DNA from 3 places in the Paenibacillus sp. LjRoot153 genome. Region 3 is predicted to be linked to each of the others. Evidence: riboswitches for the same ligand, from Rfam matches in the RefSeq annotation. Region 3 holds a riboswitch; each other region holds the start of a gene.
What was found. Region 3 has a riboswitch for cobalamin ahead of metE (5-methyltetrahydropteroyltriglutamate--homocysteine S-methyltransferase). Riboswitches for the same ligand answer to the same signal wherever they lie in the genome.

Region 1 (5,366 bases), 1.1 Mb from region 3:
CGCAGGGTATCTCGTATCCAAAGGTCAAATTAACTTCGTAGGTGGCATGGTTTGCGCGGTCGTCGGGGGGACTTTGGCCCAAATCGTACTATATTGGATCGGGCGTTATGGCGGCAGGCCTTTTCTGGAGAGATATGGCAAATACCTGCTGATCAGCAAGCATCATATCGATGTGGCGGAAAGCTGGTTTAATCGGTACGGCACGGGGATGATTTTTACAGCGAGATTTATTCCAATTGTGCGTCATGCGATCTCATTGCCAGGCGGTATGGCGAAGATGCCTTTGGGAAAATTTTCTCTGTACACGGCTTTAGCTCTAGTTCCTTACTCGTTTCTGTATATTTATTTGGGCATGAAATTGAAGGATAATTGGGAGACGATTGGCGAATATGCAGGGCCTTATATTAAACCTTTGATTATCGCTGCGGTCGTGCTGACGATTCTGTATGCGGGCTATCAATTTTATCTCAAAAGAAAAACGAAAGTCTAGTGGTCGATTTGGCGGATTCGTTTGCTTTTGTTACAATGAATGAGAATATGGATGATCTTGGGAGGATGAAATCAATGAGCACGAATCTTGCTAGTAAGCTGCGCACAGGCTTGAAGCCACAACAGTTTATTGACGGTATGGAGAAAAATAAAGAGCAATTCCTAGCGTATTATGATGGCTTCGCTTGGGACAATGAAGAGGATAAGGAATATTTCGAATCCCTGAATAATCGTGACGATCTTCGTTGCTTGATTGTTGCTGCTGACTGGTGTGGCGATGTTGTTCGCAACGTGCCTGTTGTTTTCAAGGCTTTGGAAAATAGCGGCGTTCCGACGGAAGTTCTGATTATTGAGCAAAATTATGACGTGATTGATCAGTTCCTAACAGGTGGCGGACGTGCTATTCCGATTGTTATTTTCACGGATACAGGCGGTTTCGTGCTTGGACACTGGGGACCTCGTCCGAAGAACGTGCAAGCGGTTATGACGCAGTTCAAGAAAGAAAATCCAGATCGCGATGCGGCAGATTATAACGAAAAAATTCAAGTAGCCAGAGCCGAAATGGGCCGTCAATATGGCGAAGGTAACGGATATCATGCTGTTATTGTGAAGGAACTTCGTTCATTAATCGAGTCGTTCTAAAAGGTGAAGGTGGCATCACGATGATTAACATTCAATCTTTCGTTCTGGGTCCGGTTCAGACAAATGCCTACTTACTGTCGAATCCAGAGACGAATCAAGGTATTATTATCGATCCCGGTATGAATCCGAAGTCGCTGATCAAAAAAATTGCCGACATGGATATCGTCGCTATTCTACTGACGCATGCGCATTTTGATCACATCGGTGGTGTAGACGAGATTCGTAAGCTCAAGGGCTGCCCCGTGTATATTCACGACCTGGAAGCCGATTGGCTGACGAATCCGAAGAAGAATGGTTCAGCTCGCTGGCCCGATCTCGGCGCTCCGATTGTGACTGATCCAGCAGAATTCGCTTTGGATGAAGGACAAACGCTTGAGTTCCTGGGCATCCAGCTTAAGGTGTTCCACACCCCAGGCCATTCGCCAGGGAGTGTGAGTTTCCTGTATGACAATCACCTGTTCAGCGGTGATGTGTTGTTTAAACTTTCGGTTGGTCGTACAGACCTCCTCGGTGGAGACAATAATACCCTGCTGGATTCCATTCAGGATAAGCTGTTCCTGCTGGATGACGATGTCATCGTCTATTCCGGGCACGGCGCCAAGACGACGATCGGCTTCGAACGTGAGAATAACCCATACGTGTAAGAAGATTAGGACTGCTCCCTCTGATGAGGGGGCGGTCCTTTTTGTATATGGATGAGAAAGTGGAGATGTAGCTGCTGTAAGTCGAAATAATCGACTATATCCTGATTATGCTCGTTCGCCCATGATACCCACCCAATTTATTTATAAACTGGGTATTTACCGTGTTCAACGTAGGTGGTTCCCCATAGACTGATGTTGTAAGCTATTCACCCAACTTCAACAATAACAATTCTGTTTAGCCCGTTTATGTACGTGAAAGGTCCCGATAGGGAAAATACCAAGGAGGTGCTCTTTTTATGGAATATGTAAAAGTTCCGAATTACCCAATGCAGCCAATGCCAATGCCAATGCCAACCCCGATGCCAATGCCTACTCCGCTTCCAGCGCCAGCGCCAATTATGCAACAACCAATGCACAATAACATCCACCTGCACGCGTCCTACCAACAAACTGAATTTGTATTCCCGAAACCGGTCCACACGCAAGCTGTTGCTTGTCCTCCGAAAAACAATTCAGCCGCTAGTATCCTAGTACTTTTCATTTTGCTAGTTATTATTACGCGCAGCATTTGTAAATATTAATTTACGGATTGCACGGGTAAAAAGAGAGGTAATCCCACGGGGCCTATGGGTCTTGGTGGGGTTGCCTTTTTGAGTTTGCGAAAAAAAAGGATTGTCTATTACGTTGAAGTCATGTACAATTCGTCATGATTACAGACAATTTCATAAACTAGCTTAATAGGTGCTCTCCGCTGAATCTAGCGGAAGCTTAAAAGGGAAGTTCGGTTGAAATCCGATGCGGTCCCGCCACTGTAACGCTGAGCTAACAATCATAGCCACTCTCGATAACACGAGGGGAAGGAGATTGTACAAGCGATGAAGCGAAGCCAGGAGACCTGCCTGATAAGTATTTTATTTTTTTTCTCACGAGGATGGGAGGAAGATGTTTCTTTGCATTTGCCAAAAAGAATGGTTAATCGTTGGATTAACACGATTCTTACAAAGACATCTTTCCTCTGGAACTCGGGGAAAGGTGTTTTTTTCGTTTATCCACTATTTTAAGGAAGATGAAGGTGATTGGTTTGTTCCGTTTGATGAAAAAAGGTGTTTCAGCACTATTAAGTTTGGCTCTCATTACTTTATTACTCGTCCCACAAGCTGCGAGAGCAGTCGATGCAAATCCAAGTACGAAATTGGATACCATGATCTCGGATACCGTCTCATTTTATGAGCAAAATCGGCCTGAACTCAATTCTTGGTGGCAGATGGTGGCGCTATGGGGAGCTGGGGAAGATCTGCACAATAGCAAATGGACGCTGCCTTCTTGGGAACAAAGTGATCCTGGCGATTTACTAGAAACAGACAGCAGTACATACCATATCAATTTAATATTTGGCCTGTTGGCCATGAATCTGGATCCTTCCCATGCATGGGAAACGGATCGTAATTTGTACGCAGAGTTAGCAGCTCAGCAAAATCCATCAACAGGTTCCTTCGGAGGTTCTAATCGACAGATTTGGACGATGCTTGCTCTTGATACAGGCAAGAAAAGGGGACATAACGTTGGGAGCTGGAACGATGCGGCCAAAGAAAAAGCGTTAAGTTATTTACTTAGCTTACAGTTGTCTGATGGCGGGTTTGCTTTCTTTGGAGATGAATCAGATACAGACATTACAGGGATGGCGCTGCTTGCACTTGGCAATTATCAATCCAATAGTGCTGCAGTAACTGCGACCAACCGTGCCAAGGCTTTATTGAAGCAAAGACAATTAGCTAATGCTGGGTTTGATTCCCCAGGTCAATGGGGCAATGGAGACAACTCCAACAGTTGGGCCACATCGGTATCAGGTCTGGTTGCAGTTGGAGAAGACATGTTGTCCGCAAATTGGGTCGTCAATGATCATACTGTTGTTGATGCCGTTTATAGCTTCCAGTTGCCAAATGGAGCTTTTTCTTGGAAAGTAACGCCGCCAAGCCAAAACTTGATGGCAACGGAGCAAGTATTAATTGCTCTCACGGATATTCAGCAGGGTAAATCAGTTTGGCAGCGTTTTGCGGATAAGCCAAATCTAACTACCGTAAAAATAAACGTTAATGGCATTAACAGTTCGATACTTCCACAGCAGTCGATAACTGCAGCAGTCTATGGCAGCCAGCCGACAGCCATGGATGCTTTGAAGCAAGCGCTAGAGAAGTCTAACATTAACTTTGTCATTCAAAACAGTAGTTATGGTCCCTATCTCTCCTCAATAGCAGGTCAAACAGCAGGAAGTCTTGGCGGATATGATGGTTGGATGTATAAAGTGAATGGTAATTCACCGCAAGTCGGTGCAGCAGATTATATATTAAATGACGATGATGTCGTTACGTTTTATTACGGCCGTTGGCCTTCCATTGCGATCGCTTCGAATGCGAACATCGGAAATCTTAACCCTAGTTTGCAGATTAAGCTAGTTGGCGATACGTTCACCTCTGGTGCCAATATGGCAGCGAATTGGAGCTTCGATCCTGGCACTACGGGTTTGACGATTGATCATGTAACGCAAGAAAGCAATCAACAAGATATTGTGATTACTTTTGCAGGTCAAGGTCATCAAGGGACTCTAAAACTCCAAGCATTGCCAGCCGCATTGGTTAGTAACTCGGCAAGTAACAAGTTGACCATTCATAATGTGAGCACTTCGAGTGATCAGATCGTCAATGTTGGCGCGAGTGAGTCCAACGTATCCTTCTCAACGGATGACAATGACCAAGCAACGAACAAAATTACACTTTCTTTCACGGCAACAGCTTTGCCAGAGGTTATTGCTAAACGAGGCAATACGGAATTGGACATACCGGCTTACACGAAAGTTACATCAGCTGCATGGAATAATGAGATTCAATTGCCAAGAATTCTGAACACAACCGATAACACCGTAACGAATAAAGTGAACGGAGTACTTACCAACAGCGGTAGTAAGCTGGACAGTATCGATTCACGCATTAAGGTGGGCGGTGATAGCCGCATCCAGTTTAATCAACATGTAACACTTAAATTGAAGGGGATGGGTGATCGAAATGCCGGTTTCATAGATGAAAACGGTAATTTTACCGCAATCCCCAAATATGACAATAGCAATTATCGAAACGATGATGTTTATGCTTACAGCGAGAATGGCGACTTAATTATTAAAACGAAGCATTTCACGGAGTTTCTAGCCTTTAAATCGACGTTAGTAACTGCGCCTGGACCTGGTGGATCGGGACCTAGTACCACACAAAAGGTTACACTCTCTGTTGAAAAACGCTCACTGGGTGAAGGAGATATCATTGCTCCTATAACTGTTACTTTACAGTCTGGTGATACAGCTTTCACACTGCTGCAACGAGTACTTGATTCCCAAAGTATAGCTCTGTCTTATACAGGTTCTGGTGCAAGCCTCTATGTACAATCGATTGATCACTTAGGGGAGTTTGACAAAGGGCAGCTAAGCGGATGGATGTACGCTGTGAATGGCACTTTTCCAAACTATAGTGCTGGTTCTTATACGTTACAAAATAACGATGTTCTTCGTTGGCAGTACACGAAAGATCTTGGGAAAGACATTGG
Region 2 (5,366 bases), 4.5 Mb from region 3:
TCTAGCTAGGACATTAACAGCAGCCCCGCCATACAGGAAATTGAGCACCATTTGCGGTGTCACTGCCGCTGGAAACGCACTGATGCCTTCCTCACAAACACCATGATCACCAGCCATGACGATAACGGCTTTTTTCTCAAAAGTCGGCATCACCTCACCTGTAATCCCTGCGACTTGGCGTGCGATATCCTCCAGCTTCCCTAAGCTTCCTTGCGGTTTCGTCAATTGGTTCAGATGGTCATTGGCTTGAAGAGCCACTTCATGATGGATCGGTTCAATCGCGTTAATCAAGTTATGTAAATTGTTCATTATCGTCTTCCTCCGAACTTTCATTATTTCCCAGGTTGTAATAAAATCTGCGGTACTTCACTAACAGGATGCTTGAGTACAATCGGCTCTGTTCCGTATACTTCTGCTATTTGCGTACTCGTAATAATTTCTGCAGGCGTTCCAATGGCGGTTACCCGCCCCTCGTGTACGATCATCAATCTTGTGCAATATTGCGCAGCCAAATTCAAATCATGCAGAACAGCTACAACTGTTAATTCCGACTCTTGCTGCCAGGAACGAATATAATCCATCATCTGTATTTGATAGCCGATATCTAGAAAGGTAGTGGGCTCATCGAGCATGAGCAAGCTTGGTTGCTGGGCCATCACCTTAGCCAGTGCAACACGTTGCCGCTCCCCACCACTTAGTCGCTCAATCGTTCGATCTACAAGCCCTTCCAGCTCAAGCTTTGTGATAATGGCATCAATAAGTCCATCCGATTCAGCCATATCTTCCCCAAGCCAATTTTGGAACGGATAGCGTCCCATCTCCACGACTTCACGAACCGTGAAGCCAACAGGAGGCAAAGCATCTTGCTGAAGAACAGCGAGCCATTTAGCAAGCTCCTTTCGCGAATACGAAGATACCGGTTTTCCCTTTACACACACTTTCCCATGCAAGACAGGATCCACGCCTGAGAGAAGTCGAAGCAGGGTAGATTTCCCGCTGCCATTAGGGCCAATGATCCCAAAAAACTCCCCCTGCCCGACCTCAAAGCTCATATTATTTAGCACTTGTTGTTCTCGAAAGCTCTGAAAGAGCTGCTCCACTTGAATCATCGTGATCAACCTCTTAACGTTTTCTTATCTTTATGGAGCAGATAGGCAAAAAATGGTGCACCTAGAAACGCTGTAATTACCCCGAGTGGAATTTCTGTAGGACTAAGCAATGTTCGAGCCAAGGTATCTGCCCATAACACATAAATTCCACCTCCGATCGCGGATAACGGAATGATCAGACGATAATCCGGACCTACCAGAAGTCGCACCAAGTGCGGCACGATTAATCCAACGAAACCGATAACCCCCGCCACAGATACAGCAGCTGCCGTGATCAAAGTGGAAGCGATCAGTACGATCAGTTTCGTACGCTCGACATGAACACCGAGATGTGCAGCCTGACGCTCTCCTAATGCCAACAGATTTAATGATCTCGCATAGCTTAACAGAATCACGAGACCAATCAATAGATAGGGTGAAATCATATAGGTATATGACCATCCACGCATCGCTAGACTGCCCATGAGCCAGAAAATAATTTCATTTATCGTTTGATTCGAAATCGAAACTAAGAACGACACGAATGCGCCCAGAAAGGCTTGCATCACCACGCCGGATAAAATCAGCGTCTCCATCTTTAGCTTCCCTTCAATCATGGCCAGCTTCAAAACCAAGAACAGGGAAATAAGCCCCGTCACGAAAGCCACTATGGGGATCGACCATTGCCCGAACAGGGCGAATTGCAGCCCGAAATAAATAAGAAAAGCAGCCCCTACAGAAGCTCCTGAAGATACGCCAAGGGAGTAAGGGTCAGCGAGCGGATTGCGTAGAACCCCTTGAAAACCAGCACCTGCTATGGAGAGCACGGCCCCCACCAAAATCCCTAGTAATAAGCGTGGAATTCTTACTCTATTTATGATTTGTTCTGAAGATTGTGGCCAGTTCACCTCGATGTGACTTCCTATCCAAGGAAGATGCTTCGCTAGAATCCCCACGATATGTGAGAGAGGAAGCTGAGCTGACCCGATGGATAAACTCACCACAATAGAAAGAAGAAGGAGTATAACTCCTACTCCTCCCCCAAGCATCAATTTTCTTTTCATTATTTCACCAATTCAGGATAAATCCCTTTCGCCATTTCCAGTAATCCATCCGTCAATCTCGGACCTGGGCGACTTACGGAGTTTTGGTCGAGCCCTATCACGCGTTTATTTTTCACGGCGTCAATCGCATCCCACCCGCCGCGCGTACGAATAATTTCTTCTAATGGCTTCTTGCTCTTGATATCGACGATCCCATTTGCGAATAAGATCACGTTCGGGTTCTGTTGAATGATTTTCTCTTCACTGATCTCATACCAGCCCGCTTTATCCGCAGCAACGTTAATCCCGCCAGAGAGGGTAATCAATTCGTCCATGAACACGCCGCTTCCCACGGTCCAACCTGGGGCAAACTCGATGTATACTTTTTTCTTATTTTCTTGCTTCACGTCTTTCACAGCATCTACAACCTTCTGACGATCCGCTTTCATTTTGGCGACAACTTTCTCCGCTTGCTCTTGATGATCGGTAATAAGTCCGAACGTTTGAATATTGTTCATCGCATCATCTAGCGTTTTGGGATCTACTTTAAAGACGTTAATGTTCATCGCACGTAGTTCATCAACTGTTTTAGCATTCATGGAAACACCAGTGAAAACAATATTTGCGTTGGTAGCAATGACCGCCTCCATGTTGGGCTTCGTAATGCTGCCTAACTTCGGCTTCGATTTAGCGCTATCTGGATAATCATCGAAATCCGATACACCCACAATATTCGCCTCTAGTCCAATGGCAAAAAGCGCTTCTGTTTCTGCAGGAGAGACGGATGCGATTCGTTCTGGCGCTTTGTCGAACGTAAACTCTTTACCTGTAGCGTCTTTCACTTTCAGAGGATAGGTTGTTTTCTTCGTAGCGGCAGGAGTTGCCGATGTTACTGGAGCCTTTGTCCCCACGCCACCTAGTTTCGATGGATCTGTAATTTCAGTTTCCTTCTTCGCACAAGCAGTTAACGAGATCGCGGTCGCAACCGCTAATGTAAGAATAAGACCCTTTTTGAAATTGCTCTGTTTCATCACTTAAACCCTCTTTTCATTATTTTTAATTCACGGCCAAAAAAAAGTCCCCTTGTTCACTAGGAACGAAGGAGACGATAAATCGCGGTATTGGGCAACGTACTGACGTGCGCTGCTTCCTGATTTAACGCGATCCTTTTCCTCGAAGGATGTTGTATCGGCACCATAGGCAGGTATCCTGACTCTTCAGACTTTCGCAAGACTGAATTACAGTGGCGGGACCGTGCCGGATTTGAACCGGCTTCCCCTTAACTAATAATGTTCCAATTCGAACATTACCAGTACCTATAGTTGCAAATTATACATTCTAACTATTTGTCGATTATAGATGTTCTCTTATTTTTGCGCAATAATTTGGATGACTTTCAACGCCTCGTCCATCTTCGGAGCATTCTGAGGAATGAACGCAAATAAGCCTTTACCTTCAAACCCTTGCTCTTTCATCCATTTGTTGCCGGTAAGTGGAATGCCGTACAAATGCTTTTCCGCCGCTTTGCCTTCTTCTTTGATTTCGATAACCCCATCCGGATAATCCTTCGGGTTGATTATGTTATCCAATGAAACAAATCCCGCTTGGTTGCTCAACCCTTTGAACTGCTCTTCTCCCAAGATGAAAATGCCATTACCACCAGCAGCTAGCTCAACAATCATTTTTTCTAATGAAAAAATAGGTGATGTATTCAGCTTCACAGTAGGAATTTCTCCTACCTTGGATTTCAAGGATACTTCCAACTTCTCCGCCGCTTCACTTGGAAACCCGTTAGGTCCCATCATAAATACCGATACATCTGCCTTCGGTCCACCACAAGCAGTAAGCATCAATATCATTCCTAGCATGAGAACGAATAACCATTTTGCCTTCATGTATGTAATTCCCTCCGTCAAGTACTCTCTCTTTATCGATAGTCGTCAGAAAAGTCGGTTTTCACCGACTTTTCTTTCCAGATGTCATATATTCATTTATTTTTTGATCCAGCATCGTGCTTAATTCAACAACTGCATCAGATGTCATTTCTCGACCTTCCATGACCATCTGTTCCATTTTACGTCTCAACGTATGGATCTCTTCTTCAAGTAGTGCTAGGGAATTTTGCTTCTTGGCATTTCTGGTCAGCCAACGCTGTCCGAACTCTTGCTCGCGAATTTGAAATTGCTTATGAAAGTTAGTAAGCTGATATTCCATAAAAGCCATGCTCATCCCTCCTTACTCTAAGAATACCAGTTTTCGTCTCCTATGAACATATGAATTTATAAAGAATATTATAATTTCCTTAAGAAATTACCGATTCTCTCTAATGCTTCATTCAGTTGGGAAACACTATAGGCATAAGAGCACCGCAAAAATCCTTCTCCACCTAATCCAAAGACATCACCAGGCACTGCGGCAACCTTAGACTCATACAAGAGTCGTTGTGCGAATTCATCGGAGGTTAGTCCTGTAGCCACAATACTTGGGAACGCATAGAACGCGCCTTGTGGTTCATGGCATTCAAGTCCGACTTCACGGAATCCTTTGACAACCAATCGTCTCCGTTGATTATAGGATTCAATCATCCGATCTTTCTCTTCCAGCCCATTCGTCAATGCTTCATGTGCGGCTACTTGCCCCATGACAGGCGCACACATGACCGTATATTGGTGAATCTTGGTCATAGCCGAGATTAGCTCTCTGTGACCACAAGCATACCCCATCCGCCAGCCTGTCATTGCAAACGCTTTTGAGAAACCGCTGACCAGAATCGTCCGGTCCTGCATCCCCGGTACAGCCGCGAAACTTACATGCTTCTGACCATACGTCAATTCCGCATAAATTTCATCGGAAATGACAATTAGATCATGCTCTTCAACAACTTTGGCGATCGGCAGCCAATCTTCATAGTTCATGATGCCGCCCGTCGGATTGCTTGGGTAACAAAGAATTAGAATTTTGGAACGTGGCGTAATCGCATCACGTAGCGCCTTTTCCGTCAGCTTGAATTGATCCTTGGCGAACGTTTCGATACCTACTGGTACACCACCACTAATAGCTGTAATTGGCGAGTAAGAAATATAACAAGGCTCAGGAATCAGAATCTCATCCCCAGGTGTAATTAGTGAACGCAGCGCTAGATCAATTGCTTCACTGCCTCCTACCGTTACAAGTACCTCGTTCGATGGCTCATATTTCACTTTAAAGGATGTATACAAATAGTTCGCAATCGCTT
Region 3 (5,366 bases):
GTTTTTCTGATTACTAGATCGTTGCTAAGACCTTCAAGAGATCCGTTTGAAGCAAACAGCTCACGAAGTTCAGCTGTTGATTTTTGGTAAGACGGTGCATATTTCTCAAGTTCCGCGTCAACTTCTTCGTCGGAAACTGTGATTTTTTCTGCAGCTGCGATAGCTTCAAGAACAAGGTTGTTACGAACACGCTTCTCAGCATCTTCTTTCATTTGTTCTTTCAATGCGCTCTCGTTTTGACCGGAGAACTGGTAGTAGATCTCAAGCGTCATGCCTTGGGAGCGAAGACGTCTTTCGAATTCTTTCACCATGATATCAAGCTCAGCTTCAACCATCGAACCTGGAATTTCAACTTCTGCGTTAGCAGCAGCTTTCTCAACAACTGCAGTTTCAAGTGCAGCTTCGGAATCTTTCTCTTTACGCTCTTGCATACGTTTTTGAAGCTCTTCTTTGTACTCAACAAGCGTATCGAACTCACTTACGTCTTTTGCGAACTCATCATCAAGCTCAGGCAGGTTTTTGCGTTTGATATCGTGAAGTTTCACTTTAAACACAGCTGCTTTGCCTTTCAGATCTTCGGAATGGTAGTTTTCAGGGAAGCTGACGTTAACGTCTTTCTCTTCGTCCTTACCAAGACCAACAAGTTGCTCTTCGAAGCCTGGGATGAATGAATTGGATCCAAGCTCAAGGGAATACTTCTCCGCTTTACCGCCTTCGAATGCTACTTCATCAACGAATCCTTCGAAATCAATGATTACGACATCGCCGTTAGCAGCTTGTCCTTCTTCAAGAACAACCAATTCAGCATGACGTTGTTGCAAACGTGCAAGCTCTTCATTCAATTCTTCTTCAGACACAGAAGCATTAACCGCTTCTACTTCGATACCTTTGTAGTCACCAAGCGCTACTTCAGGCTTAACTGTTACTTTAGCTTTGAATTTCAAGACTTGACCTTTACCAAATTGCTCAACATCTACTTCTGGACGATCTACAGGCTCGATTTTAACCTCTTCAATCGCTTCAACGTAAACTTCTGGCAAAATGATATCCAAAGCATCTTGATACAGGCTCTCAACACCGAATTTAGCTTCAAAGATTGAACGAGGCACTTTCCCTTTACGGAATCCTGGAACATTCACTTTCGCTGATACCTTTTTAAATGCCTTATCCAAAGCATCTGCAACGCGCTCTGCCCCAACTTCAACTTCAAGAACGCCAACGTTCTTCTCTATTTTTTCCCAACTTGCTTTCATTTTATGCCTTCCCCTCCAAAAATGTACCATGACATATATTTTTCACGTTAAGCTCATTATAACCATTCTATTATACCATATAACATTTTCATTTCAAGCGAGCTTTGTTCTTAACCTGGATCTGGGCTAAATTGCTTTACAAAAGCGGTCAGCACGTTGTGCGCGCGCTTCCACTGCAGTGTCATCGCATCCACGATACCATAAGTCTCTAGCAGCTCATCTCGATCAACCGTACCAAACAATTTGTCTTGCAAAATCGCATGCAGCGCAGAGGCCCACACGTCTACCGCGCTTTCTTCTGCCCTTAGCAGCTCCGTGTAAATCGAGGTGCCGTACGCATAGGCAAGAAACTCCTGCCATGTCTGAGTTGCAAAGTAGACAAAGTCAGGTTGGCTTATTTCACTAATGTCCCCGACTCTGCGAATCATATCACGAATTCGCAATGGAAAATCCTCCGACGTAAGCGGCGTCTCATCGATTTCGACGAGAACCGTTCGGCCATTCTTGGGGAACTCAATCAACCCGTGCTCCCCCATTTGCTTAAGTGTCTGTAACGCTTTGAATTGAAGATGAGGATGTCTGGGCCTTTCGCAAAGCCATTTCTTCACGAATTGACTCACCTCAGGTTGCTCGATAAAAGCAAGCTGCTCCAAAGCACTTACTTGTCCCTCTAGCGAACCTTCTTGCAGCATGTTTTGAAGCTTCATCACAAAAGCACCGTCATCCGAAGCTGATTTATCATGAATATACTGGCGTAACAAAGCGGACTCTTCCTCCGAGTCCTCTTCCTCAGTTACGGATGATGAGAACATCGTTTCTGGAAACATGGTAAGCAGCCAGTGGCGCAGGGCTTCCCATTGATCAGACTTATTCGCATCGACATTAGGAAATTGCAGCAAAAAAGTAAGCATCTCCAGTGCTTCTTTATACTGCTCGGAGCGTAACAGCTTCGTTAACTCGTCTTCATAGAACTGCTCTGTTTTAGGAAAAAGGATGACATTATCCAAAGTAGGATCTGACATAGGGATCACCTCTGTTCATGGTCTCGCTTGTGCCAGTTTACTTCATCATCCAAATGATTGCAAAAATATTTAAAAATGAAGTTGACTCGCATTATACGTTATGATATATTAACTCTTGCTTCGCCAAACGGATCTCGTCCAGGCGGTAAGAAGTGTCATAGGTCTCAGTAGCTCAGCTGGATAGAGCACACGCCTTCTAAGCGTGCGGTCGGGGGTTCGAATCCCTCCTGGGACGTCAAAGTAAGAGGAAAGACCGCGAGAAATCGCGGTCTTTTTTTATTTCCAAAACATACAAAATAAACGGCTACACCGTCCTTCTTGCACGAGAGCGTTTATGGAGAAATATAGCCATCTTAATAGGTAAAATTTATAAATTCTATATTAAAAAAACAAAAGTCTTTGCATGATGTGCGATATCATGTATAGTATTCACAATTGCATATTGTGGGAATAGGTGCTCTTGTTTTGTCAATCAAACGAGAGCTTAAAAGGGAAGTTCGGTGTAAAACCGACGCGGTCCCGCCACTGTAACAGAGGAGTCAACGCCTCCAATGCCACTGATCGAAAGATCGGGAAGGCTGGCGTTTGACGAGGATTCTGGAGCCAGGAGACCTGCCTAATTCTGACAGCACTGTTTTACCTACGGGAGATAGGGAGGTGTTAGAGATAGTAAACACTGTATACACATACACAGGGTATCTTTAACCTTTTTTATTAAGGTTAGAGATGCCCTTTTTTGATTTCCAGAGATTCGTATACCAGCAAAATTTGAGGAGGATTACCCCATGTGCGCACTTATAAACAGTAATTTAGGATATCCAAGAATTGGCGAGAACCGTGAGTGGAAGAAAGCGCTAGAGGCCTTCTGGTCCGGCAAATTGGATGAGAACGAGTTTACAAAGCAAATTGAAGACATTCGTCTACACAACCTGCGCTTGCAGCAGCAAAAAGGGATTGATCTTATTCCTGTAGGCGACTTCAGCCTATATGATCACGTGCTGGACACATCCACAATGTTCGGACTTGTTCCAAAGCGTTTCCCGTACACAGGCGGCCAAGTGCCACTAGCGACGTACTATGCGATGGCTCGCGGCAGTCAAGGTGCGACAGCTTGTGAAATGACGAAATGGTTCAATACCAATTATCATTACATCGTTCCCGAGTTACAGGACGCTCAGCCAGAACTAACCATCAATAAACCACTTGAAGCTTACCGTGAAGCGAAGCAAAAGCTAGGTATCGAAGGTAAGCCAGTCCTTCTCGGCTTATTTACTTTCCTTAAGCTAGCCAAGGGTTATAAAGCGGAAGAAATCGATCGTTTAATCGCGTTGTTTCTGCCGCTCTATGCTCGTATTTTGACTGAGCTGTCCGAGGAAGGTGTGAAATGGGTACAAATTGATGAGCCGATACTCGTACAGTCCCTTAGCTCAGAAGATCTCGGACGTGTTAAACACATCTACGTTACTCTGGCGGCAGCTGCACCAGCACTTAAAATCAGTATTCAAACGTATTTTGATGCCGTCGATCATTACCAAGATCTGATTTCCCTTCCCGTTCATGGGATTGGTCTTGATTTCATCCATGGCTTTGATTTGAACTGGAGCAATCTCCAAACCTATGGCTTCCCAGCGGATAAAGTGCTTGGCGTTGGTATTCTAGATGGACGCAATATTTGGCGGACAGATTTGAGCAGGCAGCTTGAATTCCTTGCCCAGCTTGAAGCAATCGTCCCCTATGAGCGCATGGTGCTGCAGCCTTCATCCAGCTTGCTGCATGTCCCTGTTTCCACGCGTAAAGAAAATAAACTTGAGCCTGTATTGCGGGATGCTCTAGCATTTGCAGAAGAAAAGTTGACTGAGCTTTCTATATTGACTAAAGCTATTCAACGCCAAGATCCCATGCAATTGGAATTAGATCTGAATCAGACGGCAATCGCTAACCTTAATGCGTCCTCGTATCGTAACAAAGCCATAGTCCAGCAAGCGATCGCGAATATCGGGCAACAGCCTTCTGATCGAAACAGCTCCTTCACAACACGCAGAGGACTCCAAACAGCCAAATGGCAGCTCCCTTTCTTGCCTACTACGACGATTGGGTCATTTCCACAAACAGTTGAAGTCCGAAATGCTCGTAAAAATTGGCGTAGCGGCGAATGGACACCTGAACAATATGAAGCATTCATTCAAGAACAGATCACTGAATGGATTCATCTTCAAGATGAGCTTGGACTCGATGTGCTTGTGCACGGAGAATTTGAGCGTACGGATATGGTGGAGTTTTTCGGTGAAAAGCTGGATGGCTTTGCTTTTACATCGAACGGCTGGGTTCAATCGTATGGTTCTCGTTGTGTGAAACCGCCTGTTATTTTCGGTGACGTGGAATTCGTGCAAGAGATGACAGTTAAAGAAACGAAGTTCGCCCAATCGCTAACAAGTAAGCCAGTAAAAGGTATGCTGACAGGACCGATTACGATTCTGAACTGGTCATTTGTCCGCAGCGATATTTCCCGCGAACAAGTTGCCTATCAGATCGCCTTGGCCTTGCGCCATGAAGTAGAGGCCCTAGAGCAAGCTGGCATTGAGATGATTCAAGTGGATGAGCCTGCGCTTCGTGAAGGCCTACCTCTGAAGAAGAGAGACTGGCAAGCTTATCTCGATTGGGCTGTCCTGGCATTCCGTTTGTCTACAGCAACTGTGAACGATGAAACTCAAATCCATACACATATGTGCTATTGCGAGTTCCATGACATTATAGACGCGATCAGAGCGCTAGATGCAGACGTCATTTCGATTGAAACATCGAGAAGTCACGGTGAGCTGATTCACAGCTTCGAGGAGCATACGTATGATCAAGGAATTGGGCTTGGGGTTTATGACATTCATAGTCCGCGTGTTCCATCTGTAACGGAAATGGTTGAAATGATCGAGCGTGCACTTAAGGTCCTTGAACCTGAGCTTTTCTGGATCAATCCAGATTGCGGCTTGAAAACACGTGGTAAAGATGAGACTGTAGCCGCACTACGCGTTATGGTTGAGGCTGCTAAGCTGTTCCGTGCAAGTCGGAGTGAATTGATTCCTTCTTAAAATTGAAA

Region 1: linked by a shared signal. The riboswitch ahead of ACSQ8P_RS04400 (DUF4430 domain-containing protein) and the one ahead of metE (5-methyltetrahydropteroyltriglutamate--homocysteine S-methyltransferase) in region 3 are both predicted to bind cobalamin.
Region 2: linked by a shared signal. The riboswitch ahead of ACSQ8P_RS28310 (ABC transporter substrate-binding protein) and the one ahead of metE (5-methyltetrahydropteroyltriglutamate--homocysteine S-methyltransferase) in region 3 are both predicted to bind cobalamin.

What each region holds. Positions count from the first base shown of each region.
Region 1 covers NZ_CAXUQH020000001.1:950,989-956,354, forward strand. Annotated here, with positions in the region: gene ACSQ8P_RS04380 (DedA family protein) at 1-490, shown strand, start outside; gene ACSQ8P_RS04385 (thioredoxin family protein) at 565-1,131, shown strand; gene ACSQ8P_RS04390 (MBL fold metallo-hydrolase) at 1,152-1,775, shown strand; gene ACSQ8P_RS04395 (hypothetical protein) at 2,072-2,356, shown strand; cobalamin riboswitch at 2,498-2,692, shown strand; gene ACSQ8P_RS04400 (DUF4430 domain-containing protein) at 2,869-5,366, shown strand, end outside.
Region 2 covers NZ_CAXUQH020000001.1:6,567,980-6,573,345, forward strand. Annotated here, with positions in the region: gene cobT (nicotinate-nucleotide--dimethylbenzimidazole phosphoribosyltransferase) at 1-309, opposite strand, end outside; gene ACSQ8P_RS28300 (ABC transporter ATP-binding protein) at 333-1,109, opposite strand; gene ACSQ8P_RS28305 (FecCD family ABC transporter permease) at 1,115-2,152, opposite strand; gene ACSQ8P_RS28310 (ABC transporter substrate-binding protein) at 2,152-3,162, opposite strand; cobalamin riboswitch at 3,314-3,466, opposite strand; gene ACSQ8P_RS28315 (hypothetical protein) at 3,499-4,026, opposite strand; gene ACSQ8P_RS28320 (aspartyl-phosphate phosphatase Spo0E family protein) at 4,088-4,354, opposite strand; gene ACSQ8P_RS28325 (aminotransferase class I/II-fold pyridoxal phosphate-dependent enzyme) at 4,423-5,366, opposite strand, start outside.
Region 3 covers NZ_CAXUQH020000001.1:2,084,054-2,089,419, reverse strand. Annotated here, with positions in the region: gene tig (trigger factor) at 1-1,253, opposite strand, end outside; gene ACSQ8P_RS09190 (hypothetical protein) at 1,364-2,275, opposite strand; tRNA gene ACSQ8P_RS09185 (tRNA-Arg) at 2,437-2,510, shown strand; cobalamin riboswitch at 2,711-2,910, shown strand; gene metE (5-methyltetrahydropteroyltriglutamate--homocysteine S-methyltransferase) at 3,061-5,358, shown strand.